One region of the Pseudoalteromonas sp. 1CM17D genome, then DNA from elsewhere that is predicted to be linked to it. Evidence: predicted binding sites of a transcription regulator. Region 1 holds the regulator's gene; the other holds the start of a gene.
What was found. The regulator NrdR, encoded in region 1, represses ribonucleotide reductase genes. The targets are predictions, from matches to a motif close to AAACACNANATNTNGTGTTT.
Positions count from the first base shown of each region.

Region 1 (4,219 bases):
AACTGGCCACGTGTGCAAACAATGTTAGATAATAACTGGTTTAGCTACGATAATTTTTACTCAACCAGCGTGAACGAAGAAAATACGCAAGCTGTGATGAAAAATATTCAACAAACTGGTTATGTTGCAGAGCCGCATACCGCCATTGCATACCAAGGTCTTGTAGAGAATAAAGCACCCGGCGCAGCAGGTATCTTTTTAGCAACTGCTCACCCCGCTAAGTTTAAAGAAAGCGTAGAAGAGATCCTAAATATTGAACTTGATATGCCAAAACCACTTAGCGACGCACTTGCTAAACCTTGTTTAGCAAGCGACATTAACCCTGATTATGAAGCGTTACGCACTGAAATACTCGCTAAGTTAGGCTAACTAACTTAGCGTTAAAAAAGCGGCTTTGGCCGCTTTTTTTGTATTTTGAACGCGCTAAATAAAGTATTTATCATTAACTAATTAAATGTAAAAAATAAAAAACATTTAAATTATTAATGCATTTATAAAAAAATATCATCTTAAAAACGCTGTGAAATAGATTCAATCCCTGTTTAAATATCCTCAACTTAAGAGCGTAGGCAAAGAGTCGTTTAAAGCGTACAATAAAGCCTCTAAAAAACACCATACACGTTGCCCTAGGAGACCCCAATGTTAGAACGTAGCATGAATATTTCGGATTTTGATCCAGAGTTATTTGACGCGATAAACAAAGAAACTGCTCGCCAAGAAGAGCACATTGAATTAATCGCATCAGAAAACTACTGTAGCCCACGCGTACTAGAAGCACAGGGTTCACAGCTTACAAACAAATACGCAGAAGGTTACCCGGGCAAACGTTACTATGGCGGTTGTGAGCACGTAGACGTTGTTGAACAACTTGCAATTGATCGTGCTAACGAGCTATTTGGTTCTGACTACGCAAACGTTCAGCCACATGCGGGTTCTCAAGCAAATGCAGCTGTTTTCTTAGCATTATTAGAAGCGGGCGACACTGTACTTGGTATGAGCTTAGCTCATGGTGGTCACTTAACGCACGGTTCACACGTAAGCTTCTCAGGTAAGCTATACAATGCAATCCAGTACGGGCTAGACGAAGCAACTGGTGAAATTGACTACACACAGGTAGAAGCGCTAGCACTTGAGCACAAACCAAAAATGATTATTGGTGGTTTTTCTGCATACTCAGGTATTGTTGATTGGGCTAAATTCCGTGAGATTGCTGATAAAGTAGGTGCTTACTTATTTGTTGATATGGCTCACGTTGCAGGTTTAATTGCCGCGGGTGTTTACCCAAGCCCAGTACCTCACGCGCATGTTGTAACAACAACAACACACAAAACATTAGCAGGCCCTCGTGGTGGTTTAATTATTTCTGCTTGTGGCGACGAAGCAATTTACAAAAAGCTTAACAGCGCTGTGTTCCCAGGTGGCCAAGGTGGTCCTTTATGTCACATTATTGCTGCAAAAGCAGTGGCATTTAAAGAAGCTCTACAACCAGAATTTAAAACATACCAAGCGCAAGTAGTTAAAAATGCTCAAGCTATGGTTGCTGTTATGCAAGAGCGCGGTTACAAAATCGTATCTGATAAAACAGAAAACCACTTATTCTTACTTGATTTAATCGATAAAGATATCACAGGTAAAGATGCAGACGCAGCGCTTGGTAATGCAAATATTACTGTGAACAAAAACTCTGTACCAAACGATCCTCGCTCACCGTTTGTTACTTCTGGTTTACGTATTGGTTCACCTGCAATTACGCGTCGTGGCTTTAAAGAAGCTGAATCGAAAGAACTTGCTGGCTGGATTTGTGACGTATTAGACAACATCAACGATGAGTCAGTACAAGCGCAAGTTAAAGAAAAAGTTAAAGCAATTTGTGCAAAACTACCTGTATACGCTTAATTGCATAAGCAGCAGTAATTTAGATCACAACAAGGGGCCTGTTTACCTTTCGAGGTTTAATTTGCAGTAGTATGTTTGGTTTTTAGGCAAGGCAGAGTCTATGTAGTGTGGTTACTCCACACAAATAGGCGATAACGCAGCATAAATGCCAAACATGCACTGCCCTCGGGTTCGTCCTAGGGGGGATTTACTCTTTGTTGCTCGGTTTTTACTTAGCCCACTAGGTTACAAACCTCGCGCCGCGATCAAATCACCCCTAGATAGAACAAATTTAATCCTGAAAGGCCAACAGGCCCTATTTTTTTGCTAAGATAAAAGGCCGCTAAATAGCGGCCTTTTTTGTTTTAAAACGGAAGTACCGAGTTATGCATTGCCCATTTTGTACCGCAAAAGATACTAAAGTTATTGATTCTCGCCTAGTCGGCGGAGGCCACCAAGTTCGCCGTCGTCGTGAATGTAACGAGTGTCACGAGCGATTTACTACCTTTGAAGGCGCCGAGTTAGTTATGCCACGTGTAATTAAACAAGATGGCAGCCGAGAGCCCTTTAATGAAGATAAACTACTCAATGGCCTTAATCGCGCCCTAGAAAAACGCCCTGTTAGTACAGAGCAAGTGGATGAAGTGGTTAATATTATTAAATCGCAATTGCGTGCTACCGGCGAGAGAGAAATATCAAGTCACCTTGTGGGTGAGTGCATAATGGAGGCGCTTAAAAAACTGGATAAAGTAGCCTATGTGCGGTTTGCCTCTGTGTATCGCTCGTTTGAAGATATACGCGAATTTGGTGAAGAAATTGCCCGTTTAGGGGAGTAATAATGCAAAACCAAACAACCTTTACCGCGCAAGATGAAATGTACATGGCACGTGCCATCGAGCTTGCAAAAAAAGGGCGATTTACAACCACCCCCAATCCTAATGTAGGGTGTGTTTTAGTTAAAGATAACCACATAATTGGTGAAGGGTTTCATCAATTAGCTGGGCAGGGGCATGCTGAGGTTAATGCCCTTGCTGTAGCAGGTGAAAACGCAAAAGGTGCGACTGCGTATGTTACGCTTGAACCGTGTAGCCATTACGGACGCACTCCGCCGTGTGCAGAGGGCTTAAAAGCGGCAGGTGTAGTAAAAGTTATTGCAGCTATGGTCGACACCAACCCACAAGTCGCAGGTAAAGGGCTTAAAATACTCAGCGATGCCGGTATTGAGGTTGCATTTGGGCTTTTAGAGCAGCAAGCGCGCGCACTTAATTTAGGTTTTTTTAAGCGTATGGAGCACGGGCTTCCGTATGTTACGTGTAAAATGGCGGCCAGCATTGATGGTAAAACCGCGCTTAAAAATGGCCAAAGTAAGTGGATCACCGGCAGCGCTGCGCGACAAGATGTACAATTACACCGAGCACAAAGCTGCGCTATTTTAACGGGCGCCGATACGGTTATTACCGATGATGCTAAGCTCAATGTGAGGTTAAGCGAGTTGCCACAGGCTTTGCCTACTGAATTACCCCTACGCCAACCGGTGCGTGTTATAATTGACTCACAAAATAGGCTTACACCAGAGCTGGCAGTATTTAATATTGAAAGTGAAATAATAATTTTTACTACCAAGGTTGATAAATCAACGCAGTGGCCGCATTTTGTAAGGCATATAGAAGTGCCACAGCAAAATAACAAAGTTAATTTAACGTCTGTTTTAGCGCACCTTGCTAAGCTGCAATTTAATCATGTTTATTTAGAAGCGGGTGCTACACTTGCCGGTAAAATGACAGAGCTTAATTTAATAGACGAATATATATTTTATTTAGCGCCTAAACTAATGGGGTGCGATGCAAAAAGCTTAGTTAATTTTGCACCGCTAACAGATATGCAAAACACCGTTAATTTGACGTTTAAAGAGTGTGTGAAAATAGGCGATGATTTACGTATAACCGCCACAAAACACATTCCAATCACTTAATTAAAAGAGTAGGGCTATGTTTACTGGAATAATTGAAGCCACAGGCAAAATTGCGCTATTACAAAAAAAACAAGGCGATTTAGCCATTCGCATTCAAAGCGCTAATCTTGATATGAGCGATGTAAAGCTTGGCGATAGCATTGCCACAAATGGCGTATGTTTAACGGTAGTTGATAAGCACATTGATGGCTTTAGTGCCGACTTATCAAACGAAACTATCAGCTTAACTGGGTTTGCAAATTATAATATTGGCCAAACAGTTAACCTTGAAAAAGCCATGCAGCCGGTTTCACGTTTAGGCGGGCATTTAGTGTCAGGTCATGTTGATGGCATTGCAACCATTACAGCCATTACTAGTAATGCGCGCGCCAC
Region 1 is NZ_JALNTP010000015.1:37,991-42,209, forward strand. Features, by position in the region: gene thrC (threonine synthase) at 1-369, shown strand, start outside; gene glyA (serine hydroxymethyltransferase) at 640-1,896, shown strand; gene nrdR (transcriptional regulator NrdR) at 2,262-2,711, shown strand; gene ribD (bifunctional diaminohydroxyphosphoribosylaminopyrimidine deaminase/5-amino-6-(5-phosphoribosylamino)uracil reductase RibD) at 2,714-3,847, shown strand; gene MSC25_RS18815 (riboflavin synthase) at 3,864-4,219, shown strand, end outside.

Region 2 (4,219 bases), on a different contig from region 1:
CCGCTTTAAGTTTAACTATTAAATTTTACACGCGCCGCCTGCACAATCATCATCTTCCACTTCTGGAGTGTCGTCTTGTGCATCTGATGCGCCATCGCGGGTGTTATGGTAGTAAAGTGTTTTAACACCAAGCTTGTATGCACCTAGTAAGTCTTTTAATAAGACTTTCATAGGTACTTTACCGCCTTCGTATTTGTTTGGATCATAATTAGTATTGGCCGAAATAGTTTGGTCAATAAACTTTTGCATTATGCCCACTAACTGTAAGTAACCATCGTTTGATGGAATATCCCACAGTAGCTCGTAGTTATCTTTTAAGCGTTCGTACTCAGGAACTACTTGTTTTAAAATACCGTCTTTACTTGCTTTAACGCTAATGTGACCACGTGGTGGCTCAATACCGTTAGTTGCGTTAGAGATTTGCGACGATGTTTCTGAAGGCATTAATGCGCTAAGTGTTGAGTTACGCATGCCGTGCTCTTTAATGCTGGCACGTAATGAATCCCAATCTAAGTGCAGTGGCTCATCACAAATTTTATCTAAGTCACGTTTGTACGTATCAGTTGGCATAATACCTTGAGAGTACGTTGTTTCGTTAAACTTAGGACACGCGCCACGCTCTTTAGCCAGCTCGTTTGATGCTTTCATTAGGTAGTATTGAATTGCTTCAAACGTTTTGTGAGTCAGTGCATTAGCACTGCCATCTGAGTAACGCTTACCATTTTTAGCAAGGTAGTAAGCGTAGTTAATTACGCCTATTCCTAACGTACGACGGCCCATAGTGGCATTACGTGCAGCCGGTACTGGGTAGTCTTGGAAATCAAGTAGGTTATCAAGTGCACGTACTGCAAGCTCTGCAAGTTCTTCAAGTTCATCAAGTGACTCAATAGCGCCTAGGTTAAATGCAGATAGCGTACAAAGTGCAATTTCGCCTTCTTCATCGTTTACGTTATTTAACGGCTTAGTTGGCAATGCAATTTCTAAACATAAGTTAGATTGGCGAATTGGCGCAACTTTAGAAATAAACGGGCTGTGCGTATTACAGTGATCCACGTTTTGTAAATAAATACGACCTGTGCTGGCACGCTCTTGTGCGAACATTGAGAAAAGCTCAATCGCTTTAATACGCTTTTTACGAATAGACTCGTCTTGCTCGTATTTTACGTATAACGCATCAAACTCGTCTTGGTCTTCAAAGAATGCATCGTAAAGGCCAGGCACATCTGATGGGCTAAATAATGTAATGTAGTCGTCTTTAATTAAACGAGAATACATTAGTTTATTAAACTGTACGCCGTAATCTAAATGACGAACACGGTTATCATCAACACCACGGTTATTTTTAAGTACCAGTAGGTTTTCTACTTCTAAATGCCAAAGCGGGTAGAATAACGTTGCAGCACCGCCACGTACACCACCTTGCGAGCAGCTTTTAACTGCTGTTTGAAAGTGCTTATAAAAAGGAATACAACCTGTGTGGTACGCCTCGCCATTACGGATATGGCTACCTAAAGCACGAATACGGCCAGCGTTAATACCAATACCTGCACGTTGTGAAACGTACTTAACAATGGCAGATGATGTGGCGTTAATTGAATCAAGGCTGTCGCCACATTCAATAAGTACACACGAGCTAAACTGACGCGTAGGCGTACGCACACCCGACATAATTGGCGTAGGTAAAGAGATTTTAAACGTTGATACTGCATCGTAAAAACGTTTGATGTAGTCAGTACGCGTTTCGCGCGGGTAGTCAGAGAATAAACTCGCAGCCACTAAGATATATAAAAACTGAGCGCTTTCGTAAATCTCACCCGTTACGCGGTTTTGTACCAGGTATTTACCTTCAAGCTGCTTTACTGCTGCGTAGCTAAAGTTAAGATCGCGCGAATGATCAAGATAAGCATCTAGCTCGTCAAGCTCTTGCTCTGTGTAATCAACAAGTAAGTGCGCGTCGTAGCGTTTGTCTTCAACCATTTTTGTAACATGGTCAAATAAACGTGGTGGCTCAAACTGGCCATACGCTTTTTTACGTAAATGGAATACAGCTAAGCGGGCAGCTAAGTACTGGTAGTCAGGCGACTCTTTTGAAATTTGATCGGCTGCTGCTTTAATGATGGTTTCGTGAATGTCTTTTGTACGAATACCGTCGTAAAATTGAATGTGTGACTTTAATTCAACCTGTGAAACCGATACGTTGTTTAAACCTTCGGCGGCCCATTCAATAACGCGATGGATCTTATCAAGATCTAAAGGCTCTTTACGCCCGTCACGCTTGCTTACAGATAACTGTTGGTTCATAGCTTTGCCTGTATTCCTTGGGAATTGTGTATTTTGACCAATGCTTTATACCTCGCCAAAGCAAGGTACGTATTCATTTATTATAAGTTTCACCGTATTGGCGAATTTAATTGAATAACATTTGGCCACAATATCTGGTGTTGTTCAATTTAGAGATCACAAGATAGTGTGGTCTGAGCTGATTTGCAAGGGACATAATTGCCCCTATTTGTGGATAACTTTGGGATAACGTATTTGTGTTAGTAGTCACTCACCTTCGAACAATCATTTAAGTTGAAATAGCTAAAAATCAACTAATGATCTGCTAAATTTACGCATTTTGAAAATAAATTTCGACTGCTTTTTTTATCATCAAGCTTTGCATAAAAACTAACACAATCACAATATATAGTGCTTAAAAATTTACATGGCACTATATATGGTTAAAAGCATCAATAGGGGTGTGCCAGTTAAAATCGGCTTCCCAGCCCTTGGCCTCATCAATACTTGGTATATAGCCCCAAAGGGCTGTTGCTGTGTGCATACCTGCGGCTTTACCTGCTTCTATATCACGTTGAGCATCACCTATGTATAAACAACGCTTAGGATCTACGTTCATCAGTTTTGTACAGTGTAGTAAGGGTAAAGGTGATGGTTTAGCCTCGGTGAGGGTATCGCCACTGATCACAACGTGTGCATTTTTTAAAGCGGGTATAGCAGCCACTAATGGATCGGTTAAAAACCCTGGCTTATTAGTCATTATTCCCCATTTTATACCTTGGTTATCAAGGGCTATGAGTAATGATTCTATACCTTCAAAGCAGCGGGTGTGTGTCGCTAGGTTTTGGCTGTAGTGGCTGACTAACTGTTTTATACGTTCAGTTTGTGGTTGCGATGCCCATTGCGCTTTAAAGCCAAGTTCAAGTAGTGCGCCGGCGCCATTAGACGCTACTTTTCTATACGCCTCAGGCGTAACTTGCACAACACCTTCACTTTTAAGTACAGCATTTAAAGCAGCACCTAAATCGTCTGCTGTATCAAGCAAGGTGCCATCTAAATCAAATAAGAAAGCGTCGTACTCAAAAGGAGTTAAGGGGGTATGAGAGCTAGCCATTACGCTAACTTCTCAAAATGAAGAATGTAATTAACACTCACATCTGTATTTAATGAATACTGCTTAGAAAGCGGGTTGTAGCCCAGGCCAGCACTGGCACGTACTTTTAAACCGGCTTGTTCAGCCCATGCAATAAGTTGTGCAGGTTTGATAAATTTGTTGTGATCGTGTGTGCCCTCAGGCACCATTTTTAACAGCTTTTCAGCACCTACAATAGCAAACAAATAAGCTTTAGGTGTTTTATTTAGGGTTGAGAAAAACACATCAGCCCCTGGCTTGGCAAGCTCTGCGACTGCATGAATAATAGAAGCAGGGTCAGGTACATGCTCTAGCATTTCCATACAGGTTATTACATCAAAGCGAGCAGGGTGCTGGGTTGCAAATTCTTCCGCTGGTACTTTTATATAGTCAACATTTACACCGGTTTCTAGGCTATGAAGCTTTGCTACGGTGAGTGGCTCTTGCCCCATGTCTATACCGGTTACGTGTGCGCCCATGCGTGCCATGCTTTCGCTAAGAATGCCGCCACCACAGCCTACATCGAGTGTTTCTTTATCAAATAAGCCTTGGGTTTTGTTAGCCACAAAGTCTAATCGTAATGGGTTAATTTCGTGAAGAGGTTTAAACTCTCCGTCTTGGTCCCACCATCGCTCTGCAATGGCTTCAAATTTTGCTATTTCTGCGTTATCTACATTTTGATGTTCGGTCATAAAATACTTCCTCGTCAATCTGAGGCCATTATATAGGGCTAAATTGATAAATCGCAAAGTTTTGCGCCTGTAAATTTAAATTAATTGTGATAGCATGGTCGCTTAGAAATAATAA
Region 2 is NZ_JALNTP010000001.1:578,854-583,072, reverse strand. Features, by position in the region: gene nrdA (class 1a ribonucleoside-diphosphate reductase subunit alpha) at 19-2,301, opposite strand; gene MSC25_RS02590 (HAD-IA family hydrolase) at 2,714-3,394, opposite strand; gene ubiG (bifunctional 2-polyprenyl-6-hydroxyphenol methylase/3-demethylubiquinol 3-O-methyltransferase UbiG) at 3,394-4,104, opposite strand.
Region 2: a site for NrdR is predicted at 2,425-2,444, ahead of nrdA (class 1a ribonucleoside-diphosphate reductase subunit alpha). Genes of this name have one in related genera too.